Regions from separate parts of the Cohaesibacter intestini genome, predicted to be linked through region 2. Evidence: predicted binding sites of a transcription regulator. Region 2 holds the regulator's gene; each other region holds the start of a gene.
The links. Region 2 encodes LexA, which represses DNA repair genes until DNA is damaged. Its sites were predicted from a motif close to TGTTCNNNNTGTGTTCNG; they were not measured.
Positions count from the first base shown of each region.

Region 1: recA (recombinase RecA) is a predicted target of LexA. The motif match lies at 1,935-1,952, and genes of this name have one in related genera.
Region 3: DSD30_RS00185 (DNA recombination protein RmuC) is a predicted target of LexA. The motif match lies at 2,249-2,266, and genes of this name have one in related genera.
Region 4: DSD30_RS03350 (YifB family Mg chelatase-like AAA ATPase) is a predicted target of LexA. The motif match lies at 2,456-2,473, and genes of this name have one in related genera.

Region 1 covers NZ_QODK01000002.1:756,829-761,351, forward strand. Annotated here, with positions in the region: gene alaS (alanine--tRNA ligase) at 1-288, opposite strand, end outside; gene recA (recombinase RecA) at 754-1,818, opposite strand; gene DSD30_RS09085 (urate hydroxylase PuuD) at 2,080-3,327, opposite strand; gene DSD30_RS09090 (LysR family transcriptional regulator) at 3,490-4,428, shown strand; gene uraH (hydroxyisourate hydrolase) at 4,425-4,523, opposite strand, start outside.
Region 2 covers NZ_QODK01000002.1:217,285-221,807, forward strand. Annotated here, with positions in the region: gene DSD30_RS06520 (SH3 domain-containing protein) at 1-484, shown strand, start outside; gene DSD30_RS06525 (adenosylcobinamide amidohydrolase) at 620-1,312, shown strand; gene lexA (transcriptional repressor LexA) at 1,490-2,203, shown strand; gene DSD30_RS06535 (ComEC/Rec2 family competence protein) at 2,396-4,523, opposite strand, start outside.
Region 3 covers NZ_QODK01000001.1:33,529-38,051, reverse strand. Annotated here, with positions in the region: gene recR (recombination mediator RecR) at 1-32, shown strand, start outside; gene DSD30_RS00190 (DUF1868 domain-containing protein) at 36-749, opposite strand; gene DSD30_RS00185 (DNA recombination protein RmuC) at 868-2,217, opposite strand; gene def (peptide deformylase) at 2,374-2,901, shown strand; gene fmt (methionyl-tRNA formyltransferase) at 2,982-3,908, shown strand; gene truA (tRNA pseudouridine(38-40) synthase TruA) at 3,910-4,523, shown strand, end outside.
Region 4 covers NZ_QODK01000001.1:806,203-810,725, reverse strand. Annotated here, with positions in the region: gene gshB (glutathione synthase) at 1-371, shown strand, start outside; gene DSD30_RS03360 (cytochrome-c peroxidase) at 548-1,744, shown strand; gene DSD30_RS03355 (methylated-DNA--[protein]-cysteine S-methyltransferase) at 1,822-2,334, opposite strand; gene DSD30_RS03350 (YifB family Mg chelatase-like AAA ATPase) at 2,552-4,081, shown strand; gene arfB (alternative ribosome rescue aminoacyl-tRNA hydrolase ArfB) at 4,093-4,521, opposite strand.

The DNA.
Region 1 (4,523 bases), 540 kb from region 2:
AAAGTTGCCTAGCATCTCAAAGAAGGTGTGGTGACGTGCCGTATAGCCGACATTGTCCAGATCGTTATGCTTGCCACCAGCACGGATACATTTCTGAGAGGTTACGGCACGGCTGTAGTCGCGATGCTCCAGACCCGTAAACACATTCTTGAATTGAACCATGCCCGCATTGGTGAACATCAATGTCGGATCATTGCGTGGAACCAACGGGCTGGAATCCACGATTTCGTGACCATGGTCACCGAAATAGTTCAGGAATGTCGACCGAATTTCATTTACACCGCTCATGACGCACCAATCATTGTTTCTCTTCAAGGAAGAGCATCAGCCCCCCGGCGCCTTGCTCCATATCATCCAAGATATGGCCTTCACGCCTTGTCCTTGCATCTTGCCCTTTTGCCTTGTCTCATCAACCTCGCCATGCCTCTTGGGCATGTTCCATCCGACCATGATCGGCTCAGACAGGTGCGACATTGAAGACTATCACCGAGCGGTTTTAGCGAGCCTCTTCCCCGGAGTCTATTCCTTTGGCGTCAAGTTATGGCGGTTTCTGCAGCTTGTTGGGGGAATTTTCCCGAAAAACTGATCAATAGGCGAAGGGGCACCCCTTCCGAGACCCATTCGGGCTTACTCTCGGCTCTTAAGACCTGCCAAATGAAAAAGCGGCTGATCACAAGGATCAACCGCTCTCATAGATCATCTACCACCATTCAGGCCTTTGAAGCGCATATGGCCCGACAAGGGGATGAAACCCTATTCGTCATCGTCATCCGGAGACGCTTCTTCAATCAGGCCGGTATTCAGGCCAGCACTTTGGCGAATGCCCATCTCGATCTCGTCCGCCAGTTCCGGATTTTCGCGCAGGAAATTCTTGGCATTTTCACGCCCCTGCCCCAGACGCTGGCTATCATAGGAGAACCACGCTCCGGACTTGTCGACAATACCGGACTTCACACCCAGATCGAGCAATTCACCCAGCTTGGAAATGCCTTCGCCATACATGATGTCGAATTCAACCTGTTTGAAGGGTGCTGCCACCTTGTTCTTGACCACTTTCACACGGGTCTGGTTGCCAACCACCTCGTCGCGATCCTTGATGGCGCCCGTCCGGCGAATGTCCAGACGAACCGAAGCATAGAATTTCAGAGCGTTACCGCCAGTGGTGGTTTCCGGGCTACCAAACATCACACCGATCTTCATACGAATCTGGTTGATGAAGATCACCATACAATTGGTACGAGAGATGGACCCTGCGAGCTTGCGCATGGCCTGACTCATAAGACGGGCCTGAAGTCCGGGAAGCGAATCCCCCATTTCCCCTTCAAGCTCGGCGCGCGGTGTCAATGCAGCCACCGAGTCGACCACCAAGACATCGACCGCGCCGGAACGGACCAGCGTGTCGGCGATTTCCAGAGCCTGTTCACCGGCATCGGGCTGGGAAATCAGCAGATTGTCGATATCGACGCCCAACTTCCTCGCATAGATCGGATCAAGCGCATGTTCGGCATCGACGAAGGCACAAATGCCGCCACGCTTTTGTGATTCGGCCACCACATGCAGCGCCAATGTCGTTTTACCTGAAGATTCCGGCCCGTAGACTTCAATGATGCGGCCCTTCGGCAAGCCGCCAATGCCCAAGGCAATATCAAGTCCGAGGGAGCCGGTCGGAATGGAGCTAATCTCGACCACTTCCCGCTGGCCGAGTTTCATTACTGACCCCTTACCAAATGCACGATCGATTTGTGAAAGGGCGGCTTCCAAAGCCTTTGTCTTGTCCATGCTGCTTCCTTCGACCAGTCGGAGACTATTCTGTGCCATATTTGGGCTCCATTGTTCATAGCATGCACGCTTGCGCAACCATGATTAATGTACACCCTTTGTTCCATTACTCAAGGGATAAGATAAAATTTTGATTAAACATATGAAATAAGATTTGTTCTCAACATGTTCTGGCGGGAAAACTTACACTGCCCATCCTGAGGACCTGAGCTTTTCGGGCGACAGGTCGGCATGATTCGAGCCACGCTCGCCCTTTCGCCTGATGCCTTTAATAACATCCCAAGGAAGGGGCGAGTTTCTCTACCCGCGTGTTGCCGCCAGATACCATTGAACGATCGCCCGTCTTTCCGCTGCTTCCATATAGGTGACATTGGCGGGAGGCATGGCATTGGTCACCCCTGCATGCAGGTAAATCTGGTGAGCGGCCCGCGCAATATCTGCCTCACCTTCGAGATAGAGCCCGCGCGGCGCGGTGCCCACCCCGTCCCAAGCGGTGCTGCGCGCATGGCACATGGAACAGCGCCCCTGCACGATGCCCGCAACATCTTCAAAACCGCTCGCCGCGGCAAACCGTTGCTCATGGCGGGTCATTGGCCGTTCCACTTCACTCAACTCGCCATCCAGATGCTCGGCTGGCAGGAAGGAGATCCACATGGCCGCAAAGAACAGGGCAATGGTTGCCGGAATGGTCCAGACCGGATTGCCTGCGCGGGCATGTTTGGTGTTGAAATAGTGGCGGATCGTCACGCCCATCAGGAAAACCAAGCCCGCAATGACCCAGTTGTAAGGCGAGGCAAAGGCCAGAGGATAGTGGTTTGACAGCATCAGAAAGACCACGGGCAAGGTGAGATAGTTATTATGGGTCGAGCGCAGCTTGGCGATCTTGCCATATTTCGCATCAGGCACCTTGCCCGCCTTCAGGTCCGCCACGACAATGCGTTGATTGGGGATGATGATAAAGAAGACGTTGGCCGTCATGATGGTTGCGGTGAAGGCCCCCAGATGCAGCATCACGGCCCGACCGGTGAAGATCTGATTGTAGCCCCACCCCATGATCACCAGCAGCACGAACAAAAGCAGCATCAACAGGGTCGGGTTTTGATCCAGCCGCGATTTGCAAAGGAAGTCATAGACCAGCCAACCGATTGTCAGGGAGCCAGCGGAAATCAACGCTGCCTGCCAAATCGCCAGATCCACCTTGTTGGCATCGATCAGCGTCAATTCCGCCCCAACCCAATAGGTCACCATCAAAAGGGCTGCGCCGCTCAACCAGGTGGAATAGCTCTCCCATTTAAACCATGTCAGATGTTCAGGCATATGTTCAGGTGCGACGAGATACTTGCGGACGTGATAAAAACCGCCCCCATGCACCTGCCATTCCTCGCCATGGGCCCCGACGGGCAGGTTGGGTGCCTTGCGCAAACCCAAATCCAGCGCGATGAAATAAAAGCTCGACCCGATCCAGGCAATGGCGGTGATCACATGGATCCAGCGAACGGCAAATTCCAGCCAGGCCCAGATCAAAGGCTGCATCATTTCAAAATCCATCACGCTCACGCTCCAAAATCCGTGTCGAACCATCAATAGCAAGGGCACAAGCCTTATCGCGCACTTGCGCCTATTTGAACAATATTGCACCCTCTTTTTCTGTGGTATGAAGAAAATCTCGGAACAGATTCAAAAAAACCAAGAAAAAGACGAGCCAGCACGATGTCCTATTTCGACAATATCCGCACCTTTGTCCGCGTCTATGAATTGGGCAGTATGTCGGCGGCCGCTCGCGACCAGCGCATTTCTCCCGCGGTGGCCTCGGCACGCATTTCCCAATTGGAAGAGCATTTGAATGTCCGCCTGTTCCAGCGCACCACCCGCATGCTGAACCCCACGGAGCAAGGCCGTCTCTTCTATCCCGGCGCCTGCCGCATTCTTGAATCGATTGAAGATGCCGAAGCTCTGGTCTCCAGCGTGACATTAAAGCCGCGCGGCACCATCCATGTTGCTGCCCCTTTGGGCATTGGCCGCCGGTTGATCGCCCCGGCGGTGCCCGGCTTTAAAAAGGAATTCCCGCTGATTGATGTCCGCCTGCGTCTATCGGACCGCAAGCTCGACATTGCGGCGGAAGGGTTGGATGTGGCCTTTTTCCTGGGTGTACCCGAAGATTCAGACCTGCGGATGCGCAAGATCGCCGATTGCAAGCGCCTTCTCTGCGCCGCCCCTTCCTATCTTGAAAGCCACGGGGTGCCCTCTGACCCACAGGATTTGTGCGGGGAAAATCATGACTGTCTCAATCTGCGCTATCCTGGCGCGCCAGAATTCCAATGGCCGTTGGAAACAGAAGAGGGTGTCAAACGCTTTGCTGTGTCCGGACCGTTTGAATCCGACGATGGGGATGTGCTGACCGATTGGGCGCTAAACGGCCATGGCATTGTGCTCAAGCCCGAATTCGAAGTGCTCGATCACATTCGCTCAGGCGCTTTACTGCCGATCCTGCCGGACAATCCACCGATTGCCATCCAGATGGCCTGCCTCTTTTCCCACCGCCGCAGGCAGGATCCGAAGATCCGCCTCTTCATTGATTATATGTCAGGCCATATACGCACCATATTGGCAGATCAGGCCCGCATCATTGCAGCCGATAAAAAGGCCTAGCTGCCGCGATAGGTGGAATAGCCATAAGGTGAGAGCAGCAAGGGCACATGAAAATGGCTCTCTTCGCCCATGCCAAAACGGATCGGGATTTCATC
Region 2 (4,523 bases):
CGGCTGGACGCTGAAAAACAATCAGTTGATCTTCGTTGACGACAAAAAACTCCCTCTGGCAGCGGTTGGTGGCAACCAACAGCGCATTTCCGGAAGGTTCCTGCAAAGTGGAATGCCCCTCATTCTGGAAAAGGCAGCTTTGGCACAACAGGTCACAGCCTCCAGAAAGGCTATTCGCTGTTCCTATCTTGGCTATGGCCAAACCTGTGCCAAACCGCGACAATTCGCCCCCCCAGCGATGGGCACCGACGGAACGGCCGACATCAAGGCACTGGTCAATCTCAACGTCCGCAGCGAGCCCCGCAACAATGCCACGGTCAAAGCAGTCCTCAAACCGGAGAGTTGTGTCAAGGCAACCTTCTGCAGTCTCACTTCTGACGGTCTTTGGTGTCGCATCAAACTCAATGATGGCATCGGTTGGATCAAGAAACAGGCCGTCAGGCAGAAGCAATGGCCGATCCTGACCTTCGTCAATGGCTGCTGATAGGCCGGGGCAGCGCCTTTGAGCCAATCGACGGGCGCAATCGAGTCATCTAAGAAGGGGAAATAAGGCAATCCGGGTAAGCATACTTGCGTCTCGGTCGAGCCGACCGTCCCTTTCATAGATGATTGACGCCCCGTGACAAATCCAGCCTCTCCCCTTGCTTCCATCACACTCGCCTGCCCTTGGCTGACGATCCAGTTTTCCCGGACCATGCGTGTGTTGAGTTGGGCCATCGACCGCCCCGGCCTTGTCGAGGCCGACCGTATCCTGTGGCGAGAAGTCAAGAACCATGATTTGCCGGTTGACCTGGACGTGCGCACATGGCTGCAGCATGAGCAGGACAAAAACGGTTTCACCAATGCAGTCACGATGCTCACCTCACGCAGCATCACTCGATATGAGATTGCGTCTGCAGAAGTGGACGAGGTATCAGCGCTGTGTGTCGCAACAGTCGGTTTGTCGAACGCAGAACGGATCGGCGCGCGGGTTGATCATCAGGACAAGGACTGGGGTACCATCAACATTGCCGTGCTGCTTAGCGAAGGCCTGACCAAAGCCGCCATGCTCGAAGCCAGTTCGATTGCCACCCAAGCCCGGACAGCGGCCATTTGCGACGCCCACTATGCGATCCCGACCGGCCTTGCGACGGGCACAGGAACGGATTGCATCGCCATTGCCGCCCCCATCGGCGACACTTGCTTTGCCGGCCTTCATACGGCCATTGGCGAAGCCATCGGCAAGTCTGTCTATGACGCAATCGCCAAGGCTGTTGCCGACTGGATTATGGAAAATGATCCCGCCAACAAAGGCACAAAGGCTGTGTCCTGACTGGCACCCTCCCACCTTGAACAGCAGCGCAAGGCAAGAAACCGCGGTTACATGCGACGAATGCAGAATTTCCCCTTGCGGAACACAGAGGGAACAGATATGGTTTGTTCGTGATTTGTGCCACAGATGTCTCGCTTGATTCTCAGCCGGGCATTTTGCTTCAGACAGGAGACAGCAATGCTTACGCGAAAACAGCATGAACTTCTGATGTTCATCAACGAGCGCATCAAGGAAACCGGCGTTCCTCCTTCCTTCGACGAAATGAAAGATGCCCTCGATCTGCGTTCCAAATCCGGCATTCATCGCCTGATCACGGCGCTGGAAGAAAGAGGCTTCATCCGCCGCCTGCCCAACCGCGCTCGCGCACTCGAAGTGCTCAAGCTGCCAGAAGCGAACAGCCCTACTCTTCATTCCGCCACCCGTGGTTTCTCACCCTCCGTCGTAGAGGGCGGTTTGGGCAAGAAGAAAACCCCTCCCGCCAGCAAACCGGTTGCCGACGAACAAAGCAGCGGCGTCTCTGTCCCTGTCATGGGCCGCATTGCTGCCGGTGTTCCCATTTCCGCAATCCAGCATCAGTCTCACACCATATCCGTGCCTGTTGACATGCTGCGCGGTGGCGAGCATTTCGCGCTTGAGGTGCGCGGCGATTCCATGATCGAAGCGGGCATTCTTGATGGCGATACCGTCGTGATCAAGAAGTCCGACGATGCGGTCTCCGGTGATATCGTTGTCGCACTTGTTGATGATGAAGAGGCGACCTTGAAGCGCCTGCGCAAGAAAGGCGGCTCCATCGCACTGGAGGCAGCAAACCCGGCCTATGAAACCCGGATTTTCGGACCGGATCGTGTTCGGGTGCAGGGCAAGCTTGTTGGCCTAATGCGTCAATACTAATCGCGGTTGGTTCGATCGCCTCAAAGCATTCAACACAATAGGCCACCCAAATCCTTTGGCGAGCCCAGTTTGGGAGGCCAAAGGCCCGCAGGGCATCACGGTGTCTAATTCGATATCGCGGTTGCTGAATGCCACCGTTGATCAAGACACCTATGGCCCGATGACCAAGTAAGCGTCATTGCCAAATATGTGTCATTGCCAAGGGCGACGCCCCGCGATGAAGGATGCAACTTCGTGCAGCTCCCAGTGATGGCTTGCCGCAGTGCCATCATAAGACTTTATTGGCCGTCTCGCTGCTGTCTCCTTGGCGTTCGACACTGAGCTTTTGCCGCCTTTGTCCACGACAGGTCTTGCAATCTGCTCAAACCAGACAAAACGGCCCCCCCCCTCTGCCAACTCATCCGGTCCAATGCGATGGCGAGGTCCCGCACATGCGGCAGGAATAGGTAGTTTCGAGACGATGATGTCGTGCGTGGCACACACTTCGTCAAAGGCAGACGCCTTGCGCACCAGACCAATCGAAAGCGCTGTAGGACGACCATCCGCCCGATGGAGACCAGCAGCAAAACAAGCAAACCGGTCACATCCCGCCTTGGGCACCTTGCCCTCTTCCTCATGGCGTGTTGTCACACGCACAGCAGCGCGTAGCCCGGAGGTATTCCGTTCGCCTTCGGCATGAGGGTCGTCTTCTGCTCGGTTTGCGGCCAGCAAGCGGGCATCACCGTCAAAATGCAACAAAGAGGCAAAATCAATCGTGACGCGTTTCGAGCCGATCTGATGCCATCTCTGGTCTGTGCCTCGATAGGCCACCCTTGTGCCATTGCCAGAAATCCAGAGATCGGCAGGCACGACCAGATGCCAGACCAGCAGAGCGGCCCCAATCGGAGCAAGCGCCAGCCAAGCAAGCCCACCACGGTGGATGGCATAGGCCGCAATCGCCAGTACAAACAGCCACAAGACCATACCCTGCCCACTGACCACCAACAGCTGTTCATCTGTATGCTCGGCAATCCAACGCGCAGACGCAATCACCCGCTCCAGTCCCCAGCCGACCAGAGGCAATGTCAGCGCCTGCAACCCAACGGGCACCAGTGCGACGGAAACCAGCCCAAACGGCATGACAATCAGACTGATGATCGGCATCACCATCAAATTGGCAATCAGGCCCAGGGGAGCCATCTGCTGGAAATGGGCAATGGAAAAGGGCAACACAGCGACACCCGCAATCAGGGAAGTTGCGCCGATTCCGCCGATCCAGCGCACCGCCGTGCGTATCAGCGCCATCCAGTGCAGGCCGGACGCGTGATATTGCGTTCCCCTGTCTTCCTGCTTTACCCGATAAGCAATGCGCATCACCCGTATTCGATCATAGGAGGCGATCAGTGCAGCGGTGGCAGCAAAGGACATTTGCATGCCCGCCTCAACCATCGAATAGGGCTGAAAGAGGATCACCGCAATCAGGGCCAATGCCAGATTGTGCAGGGTCAGTGCCGGACGCCCCAATATGATTGCGATCAGAAAAATCGCCATCATCAGAAAAGCCCGGATCGTCGCAACCGACCCACCCGACAGAACCAGATAGCTTGCAGCACAAATAAGGGCGATGGCCGCAGCCCATTGTCGGATCGGATATGACAAGGCCAAATGCGGCACCAAAGCAAACAGGGCCCGCACGCCCCAAAAGATCGACATGGAAACAAGCGCCATATGCAGCCCTGAAATGGCAAGTATATGCGCCAGACCACTCTGCCTGAGAGCTTCTTTCACATCACTGGCCAGATAGTCTCGCTTACCGACTGCCAATGCTATGGCAAGGCCTCCGGCCTCCCCTTCTATCCGCTCCAAAATCTGCGTGGCGATCGCACTTCTCTTGCTTTCGATCCCGTGCCGCGCCGCATCCCACCATGCCGCAATACCCGTATCCTGCGCCTTCGGTAGCCGCTCAATCTTGCGCCCCATATAGCCTTGCCCACCGATCGAACGCGCCCAGAGATAGCGGGCATAGTCAAAGGCACCGGGATAAGAAGGCCGTTGCAGCGGCTGCAATCTGGCCAATAACCGGATGCGCTCCCCCACCGCAAAACGCTCCCCCAACGCCTTGCGCACCAGCAGCAGTCGCTGTGGCAACGGATCGGTTCCAATCCGGTCAATCGTCTCCACGCGGAGTGTCCAGCGTTCATCTTTGCGACCGTTCCGCTGCCGATAGTCGATATGATCAATCACCCCTGTGATCGCGCTGGATAGCTCTCTCTGCAAGACTGGGGTGGACGCAAACTGCCCGTGATAACTGGCAACAGACAGGCCAGACAGCGCCGAGATA
Region 3 (4,523 bases), on a different contig from region 2:
AGGCCATCCGCAGCCGCAAGGCGTTCGGCTGAGATCTATTTCAGCACAACCAATTCTTCGAAATGGTTCATGTCTTCAAACGAACAGAAGGCAGGCGCTGCCAGTTCGATGATCGGCGCGGCCTCGCGTAGATCCTCGACAATTTCCTTCAAAGCCTTTTCCCATGTCAGCATCGCTTCATCGCTGAAGCGCTCGAGCAGATAGGCAAAGGTGATGTGGAACATATAGGTCTCGTGATCAGGATGGCGATAGCCGAAAATATCGGCCAGCTCGTCACGCCAGACGGTCATCCCCTGCCGGTCCTTTTCTGTGACACCTGCCACCGTGAGGCCATTGGGCGTCGCACCGATGACTTCCACCTTGAAACGACCCGGCGCTTCAAAACCGTCGAGCCGCTCGATATAGGCCTTGGTCATCGCGTCGATCGGCGTATCAAGGGCCAGATCCTCCGGCCAATAAGGCAGCGCCCGGCGCCCTTCGATGATGCCTTGAAACAGCGTCATATGCAGACTGCTTACCGCGGTATAGGCAAGCTTCTCAGCCTCTGGCAGCGACTGCATGCGGGTGCGCGCATCGAGCACGGCTTTGGCAGAGAGAGAATCCTTGACCAAGTGACACACGATCGTGTTGCCCGGTTCTTTCAGAAAGACACCATCTGTTGTGTGCCGGATGCCCATATGGCGCAACGGCGTTTGGCTGAGCGTGGACGAGAAAAAATGCAGCTCTTTAGGCAGGGAGGACAGGGTCATGGAACGCCTCTGATTGAGGGAAGAGGGAGAGCAAAGATAGATAAGCAAGGGGTGTTGCAGTTTGATGACTGAGCCAGCGGTCATGGGCAGCCCACCGTCCGGTGAGACCGGCAAGCAATCAGCGATCATCCATATGAAACAGAGAGGCCATCCGCGCCTCGATCTGGGCTTCGGTTGGGTCGTTCTCGCGCGGCTTGTCCGGTGATGCGATGCCAAAGGGGCGGCGTGGCTGAGGCGAACCAGCAGTCTCTTGAGGGTGCGGCTCGGCAGTCGGGGCGGATGCAGCCGTTGCGTCGGCCGCGTCGGCTTGAGGGGCATGTTGCCCTTCGCGGATCGCCAGTTCGGCTTCGCTGACATCGATATCCTCGATCCGGCGACCCCGTTTGACGATCTTGCCGGTCGAGGTGAGGATCTGGTCGATGTCCTTCTGGGACTGGCCAAAATGGCTTTGCAGCTTGGACACCCGATCATCAAGCCGGGCGACATCTTCCATCAAAAGCGCCACTTCCCGCTGGATGATATGGGCCTGCTCGCGCATCCGGGCATCTTTCAGCACCGATTGCACCACCTGGATCGACAGGGTCAACAAAGAGGGCGACACAATCACCACCCGGCTGCGATGCGCCAGCTGGACAATATCTTCGAACTGCTCATGCAGATCGGCAAACAGACTCTCGGACGGCACAAACATGAAGGCCGTATCCTGCGTCTCGCCAACCAGAAAATAGCGCTCGGCAATGTCCTTGATGTGTTTCTTGACGTCGTTGCGAAAGCGTGTCCGGGCTTGCTTGTCCTCGTCCGGATTTTGAGCATCCTTTACGGCGCTCCAGCCCTCGAGCGGAAATTTGGCATCAATCACCAGAACGGCCGCGTCATTCGGGATGTGAATGACGCAATCGGGGCGGTTGTTGTTGGACAAGGTATATTGGAAATCATAGGCGTGAGGCGGCAGGGCATCCTCGATGATGGCCTCCATCCGCCCCTGTCCGAAGGTGCCTCGGGTCTGCTTGTTGGCAAGGATCTGTTGCAACTCGACCACCCGGCCCGACAGTTCGGTGATGTTGCCCTGTGCCTTGTCGATCACTGCCAACCTTTCATGCAGGGCCCGCAAATCGTCCCCGGTCGCCTTCTGGCTGTCGGTCAGGCTCTTGGAGACGGTCTGGGTCAGGCGATGGCCCATGCCGTCCATCCGGTTGGTCAGGGCTTGGGCCATTTCACTCTGGCGGGAGGAAAAGATCTCCGACATGGTCTGCATGCGTCCGGTCATCTCGGTCTGCAGCCGTGTCAGTTCTTCCACCTGTGCCCGTTGCGCCCGCGCTTCGGCAAACGCATCATCGCGCTCGCGGGACTGCTTTTGGACTGATATCAGCACCCACACAAGCATCAACCCCAAAAGGCCGATGGCGCCAAGAAGCAGGTCAAACAGGGTAAAGCCATGCTGGCCAATGGTGATCGCGATCTCATTCATGCCGCGCACTATAGATCGATTCGTCAGTGTCAGAAACAAAAAGAGAACACGGCAGTCGGACACCGCCTCCTCCTTTTCGACAAAACCCCCGGAAATCGGCCCGATTGGCCCTGTTTGTGATTGACGCCAGCCATGCCAGGCCTTACATCACCTCCCATGGCTGTAATGGATATCGTAAAATTGCCGGACCCGATCCTGCGCGAGCAATCGGCTCCCATCGAGCGCGTCGATGATGACCTTCGACGCCTTGTCGAAAACATGTTTGAAACCATGTATGACGCACCGGGCATTGGTCTGGCGGGCGTGCAGGTTGGTGTGACAAGACGGCTCTTCACCGTCGACTGTGCCAAGGAAGGCGACGACAAGAAGCCGCTCTGCTTCATCAACCCGGAAATCATCTGGAAATCGGAAGAGATCAGCACCTATGAAGAAGGCTGCCTGTCGATCCCGGAATATTACGCCGAGGTCGAGCGTCCCGCCGAGATCAAGATCCGCTATATGGATCAGTTTGGCAAGGATCAGGAAATGCATTGCGATGGCTTGTTGGCCACCTGCGTCCAGCATGAATTCGACCATCTGAATGGTGCGCTCTTCATTGACTATATCTCGAAACTGCGTCGCGACCGGGTGATCAAGAAATTCGCCAAACTTGCCAAGCAGCAGGAAAAGCAGGGCATACTTTAAGGCGCTTGCGCTGAAATGCCCATTGCGCTGTCATCGCCCCGGGCGAAAGGCGCCAAGACCAGAAGCAAGGATCAATCATGGTGCGTGTCATCTTCATGGGAACCCCGGATTTTGCGGTTCCGACCCTGATGGAAATTGTCGGGCAGGGCCACGACGTGGTTGCGGTTTACAGCCAGCCGCCGCGTCCCGCCGGTCGTGGCATGGATGAACGCAAGAGCCCGGTGCATGAAAAGGCTTCTTTGCTTGGCCTGCCGGTTTTCACCCCCACCTCGCTGAAATCGGAAGAAGAGCAGGAAAAATTCCGTGCCCTTGATGCCGATGTTGCGGTGGTCGTCGCCTATGGCCTGCTGCTGCCCAAAGCGATTCTGGATGCGCCGGTTGAGGGGTGCCTCAATCTGCATGGCTCGCTGCTGCCTCGTTGGCGCGGCGCGGCCCCCATCCAGCGGGCCATCATGGCAGGGGATGCTGAAACCGGTGTGCAGGTGATGCGCATGGATGAAGGGCTCGATACCGGCGACATTGCCATGTCCGAGACCATTGCCATCACGAACACCATGACCGCCCAAGACCTCCATGACCGGATGATGGTGCTTGGTGCTGACCTGATGGTCCGTGCCTTGGCGGCCCTGTCCCGTGGCTCCCTTGGCTCGCAGCCGCAGCCTGAGGAAGGCGTCACCTACGCCAAAAAGATCGACAAGGCCGAGGCGCGGATCGATTTTGCCAGCCCGGCATCCGAGATCCACAACAAGATCCGCGGTCTGTCGCCATTCCCCGGTGCGTGGTGCGAAATGACCATCCGCGGCAAGGCCCAGCGGGTGAAAATCCTCCGATCTGAGCTGGCCGAAGGGCAAGGTGCGCCCGGCACCCTGCTGGGCGATGGCATGACGGTTGCTTGCGGTGACGGTGCTATCCGTCTGGTCGAGTTGCAACGGGCGGGCAAGGGTGCGATGAAGGCAGATGATTTCCAGCGTGGGGCGGATCTGAAGGTCGGCGAGGTGATCGGCTAGGATGCCTCGCTACAAGCTTCTGATTGAATATGATGGCCGCCCTTTTTCCGGTTGGCAGCGGCAGGATAATGCACCGAGCGTGATGGGATTGATCGAGCAATCTTTGCTCAAATTCACCCGCGAGCAGGTGGTCGTGTTTGGCGCAGGGCGAACGGATTCCGGTGTCCATGCAACGGGCCAGATTGCCCATTTCGATCTGGAGCGTGATTGGCACAGCCAGAAGGTCCGCGAAGCGCTCAATCATTTCCTGAAAGAAACCGGCGTCGCCATTCTCGGGGCCGAAAAGGTGACCAGTGAGTTCGACAGCCGCTTCATGGCCACCCGCCGCTATTATCGCTATCGCATTTGCAACCGCCGTGCGCCGCTGACCTTTGAAATGGGACGGGCGTGGCAATATAGCTATCCGATTGATGTCGATCTGATGCAGGAGGGTGCCAATCAGCTGATTGGTCATTTCGATTTCACCACCTTCCGTGCCACTGCCTGTCAGGCCAAAAGCCCGTGGCGGACGATGGAGAAGCTGACCATTTCCCGTGAGGGCGAATGGGTCTATCTCGATGCCATGTCGCGCTCGTTCCTGCATAACCAGATCCGCTCTTTCGTCGGCTCGCTGGC
Region 4 (4,523 bases), on a different contig from region 2:
CATGGGTGGCCCAGCAATATCTGCCGGATGTGAAGGCTGGCGACAAAAGGATCATTCTGGTCGATGGTGAGCCGGTCGGGGCAATCAACCGAATCCCCGCCGCAGACGATCTGCGCTCCAACATGGTGCAGGGCGGGCAGGCCCAGCAGACCAAATTGACCGAGCGCGAAAAGGAAATTTGCGCCCGCATCGGCCCGGCGCTGAAAGAGCGTGGTTTCATCTTTGTTGGCATCGATGTGATCGGCAATTACCTCACCGAAATCAATGTCACCTCCCCGACGGGCATCCGAGTCATCCAGCGCCTTGACGGCATCGATATTGCTGCCATCATCTGGGACAATATCGAAGCCAAACGGGCTGAAGCCGAATAGGTTGACATTTCTCAAGGCCAAGAGTCGGATAAGTTGCTTTTATCCGTTTAGAGGACCGTAACGACTTTCGAGCGTGCATTTTCGACTGGGGAAGGACCCTGCTTTGGACCAGAAAGCAGGGTCACGACTTTTTGGGGGATGCGATCAACGCTCGAGCTGTGACTTGTGAGGATAGAATGTCCCATAGTGCAAAGGCGCTGACCAAAGGCGTCGCGGCGGTCTCACTGGCTCTGGCCTTCGGGCTTGTCAACGCAAAGGCTGAAGAGCTGCCAACCCTGCCCTCCGACAAGGCCACGCTGGAAGGCTTGGGTGCGGCGCTGTTTTTCGATGAAAATCTGTCAAACAACCGGACCATGTCCTGTTTCACCTGCCATGCGCCAGAAGCGGGCTTCGCCGATCCGCGCAGCAATGGGCTTGATGGGGCCATCGGCCGCGCCACCTCCCTTGGCGATGACGGCCAATCCATCGGCGACCGCAATGCCCCGACGGCGTCCTATGCGGCACTGACACCGAAATTCCACAAGAACAAAGACGGCCACTGGGTCGGTGGCCAGTTTCTTGATGGCCGCGAGCCGGATCTTGAAGGTCAGGCAGGTGGCCCGCCGCTCAATCCGCTGGAAATGGGCATGGAAAGCAAACAGGCTGTTGTCGAGCGCCTGTTGGAGAATGATGAATATGTCAGCGGCTTCAAGCTGCTCTATGGCGAGGATATCTTTGCTGACAGTGACAAAGCCTATCGTGCCATGACCGAGGCGATTGCCGCCTTTGAACGGACCGACTATTTCAGCCCGTTTGATTCGAAATATGATCGCTATCTGCGCGGCGAAGCGGACTTCACTCGTGAGGAGGAACTGGGCCGGACCCTGTTCTTCTCCCAGCAATTCACCAACTGCAATCTCTGCCACCAGCTGCATAAGCGCCCCGGTGTCGAGAAGGAGCTCTTCACCAACCACCAATATTTCAACATTGGTGTGCCGGAAAACAAAGCGCTTCGGGCCGCCAACGGGGTGGGTGTCGGCAGCATCGATCATGGTCTGGCAAGCAACGCCAAGGTCGACAAAAAGGCCGAGGATGGCAAATACAAAACCACCACCCTGCGCAATGTGGCAGTGACCGGTCCCTATATGCATAATGGTATTTTCGAGGATCTTGAAACCGTCGTCCGCTTCTACAATCGCTACAATTCCAAGGCGGCTGCGTCCCGGATCAACCCTGAAACCGGCAAGCCTTGGGGTGACCCGGAAGTGTCTGAAACCGTTGATACAAAGAAGTTGACCGAAGGCCCGGCCCTTGAAGAGGACCGCATCAAGGCCCTCGTCGCTTTCCTCAAGACCCTGACCGATCAGCGCTATGAGCATCTGCTGGAGCAATAGGGCCGACTGCATCCAGACAACCAAACCGTCGTGCAGCCTCTGCGCGACGGTTTTTTCATGTGTTCTGTGTGGGGGGATTAAAAATCAAACCCCATCTGGTTGGGGCTATGGACCTGACTGGGATTGATCTTTTCATGCTCCAGAAGCCAGATTTTGGTCTGCAATCCACCGCCAAAGCCCACCAGAGCGCCGTCCACGCCAATCACCCGATGACAGGGCACGATGATCGGGATTGGATTGGCATTGTTGGCCATCCCCACCGCCTGCGCACCACCCGGTTGCCCCACCGCACGGGCAATGTCCCCATAGGAGCGCAATTCTCCAAAGGGAATGGCCTCAAGCGCATGCCAGACCTCAAGCTGAAAGGGCGAGCCGTCCAGATGATAATCGAGACTGAAATGGGTCAGATCTCCGGCAAAATAGGCATCCACCTGCCGCCGGGCCTCGCCAAAGGCACGGTCCTCTTGCACCCAATCCGGGTCAGGCTTGATCGGTTGGCCCTGTTTGGCAAAATGCAACCCATGAAGCCTGTCACCGATGCCATGAAAGGTCAGCGGTCCAATCGGACTGTCGTGATGACAATAGAGCATGGGTGCTTTCCCTATTCTTGCATCCTGCATCACCCTGCCGCTCCCTTCCGGTTTGCTCTCGTTCCTGACCTTTCCTAATACACCGATTTTTCCCATACGGCCAAGGGGACAGGTCGCCGATTGTTCGATATTTGTTCTTGATCCTGACAAATGCTCCCTCTATGATTGCAAGAAGTTGCATTTCTTTCTTCATCTATTTCAGGTTTTCGAGGCAGCCATGGTGGCTCATGTTCAGACGGTCTCTTTTCAGGGCATCGCTGCCCGGCCCGTGGATGTGCAGGTTCATGTTGCCTCTGGCCTGCCTGCCTTTACCATTGTGGGGCTGCCGGACAAGGCAGTGGCGGAAAGCCGCGAACGGGTGCGTGCTGCATTGACCGCTTCGGGCCTTTCCCTGCCACCCAAACGCATCACCATCAATCTTGCCCCTGCCGACCTGCCTAAGGAAGGCAGTCATTTTGACTTGCCCATCGCTCTGGGCCTGATGGCGGCAATCGGAGCCATTCCGGCCGATTGCCTTGATACCTACACGGTATTGGGGGAACTGGCGCTTGATGGGCGGCTCGCGGCTGTGATCGGGGTTCTGCCGGCAGCCATGGCGGCCAATGCCGATGACCGTGGCCTGATTTGCCCCAAAGACTGCGGTCCGGAAGCCGCATGGGCCGATGCGGACATGGATATACTCGCGCCTGACAGTCTCATTTCGCTAGCGAACCATTTCAAGGGCAGCCAGCTTTTGGCGCGTCCCCGGGCAGGCATTCGCCAAAATGATGTTGCGGTGATGGATCTCAAGGATATCAAGGGCCAGGAACTGGCCAAGCGGGCGCTCGAAGTCGCTGCCGCGGGCGGCCACAATATGCTGATGGTCGGCCCGCCGGGCTCGGGCAAGAGCATGCTGGCCTCACGCCTGCCGACCGTCCTGCCGCCCTTGTCTCCGGCGGAACTGCTCGATGTATCAATGATCCAGTCCATTGCCGGCCTGTTGCCTCAGGGACGCTTGTCGCCCGCCCGTCCCTTCCGGGCGCCCCATCATTCCGCCTCGATGGCGGCAATGGTCGGTGGCGGTATGAAGGCCAAGCCGGGCGAGGTGGCCTTGTCGCACAATGGGGTATTGTTTCTCGATGAACTGCCGGAATTCTCGCCCCAAGTGCTCGACAGTTTGCGCCAGCCGATCGAAAGCGGCGAGGCGGTTATATCCCGCGCCAACCACCGGGTGACCTATCCAGCCCGCTTTCAACTGATCGCGGCGATGAATCCCTGTCGTTGCGGCCATGCAGGTGAGCCGGGCTATGTCTGCAAAAGGGGCAATCGTTGTGCCGCCGATTATCAGGCCCGGATTTCCGGTCCCTTGCTTGATCGCATCGATCTGCGCATCGAAGTGCCTGCCGTCTCCGCCAGTGATCTGATGTTGCCGCCGTCGAAAGAAGGCTCAAAACAGGTGGCCGAGCGGGTCGCCAATGCGCGGCTGTTGCAAAGCCAGCGCTTTGTGGCGCTTGGTCTTTCTGCCACCATGACCAATGCTCAATGCCCGGCAAGTGCCATTGAACAGGTCTGTGACGTCAAGGGCGAAGCCCGCAGGCTGCTGGCCCATGCAGCCGAAAGCATGGCCCTGTCGGCGCGTGGCTATCACCGCATATTGAAGCTTGCCCGAACCCTGGCCGATCTCGCAGGGCGCACCCAACCCGGCAAAACCGACATAGCCGAAGCACTGAGCTATCGCATGACGGCAGAAACCTCGTTGGTGGGGTGAAGGCTGCAGGGTCAGTCGAAGCTTTTTGACGAGCGCATTTTCTTCAGGGCACCGCGCTTGGTTTTGCTATCCACCCGGCGCTTTTTGCTGGCCCGGGTCGGCTTGGTGGCAATGCGCCGTTTTGGGCGGTAGGTTGCCTTGTCGATCAGGGCCACCAATCGCTCGAGCGCCTCTTCGCGGTTGCGCGCCTGCGTGCGATGGCTTTGCACTTGCATCACCAGAACCCCGTCCTGTGTCATCAAGTGCGAAGCCTGCTGGCGCAGATTGGCTTTGACATAACCGGGCAGGGAGGGGGAATTGCGCACGTCGAACCGCAACTCCACCGCCGTCGAGACCTTGTTGACATTCTGACCGCCGGGACCGGAGGCGCGGATGAAGCGTTCCTCCAACTCGTCCGGATCAAGGCTCAAGCCTTCCTTGATGATGATGCGATCAGACATGG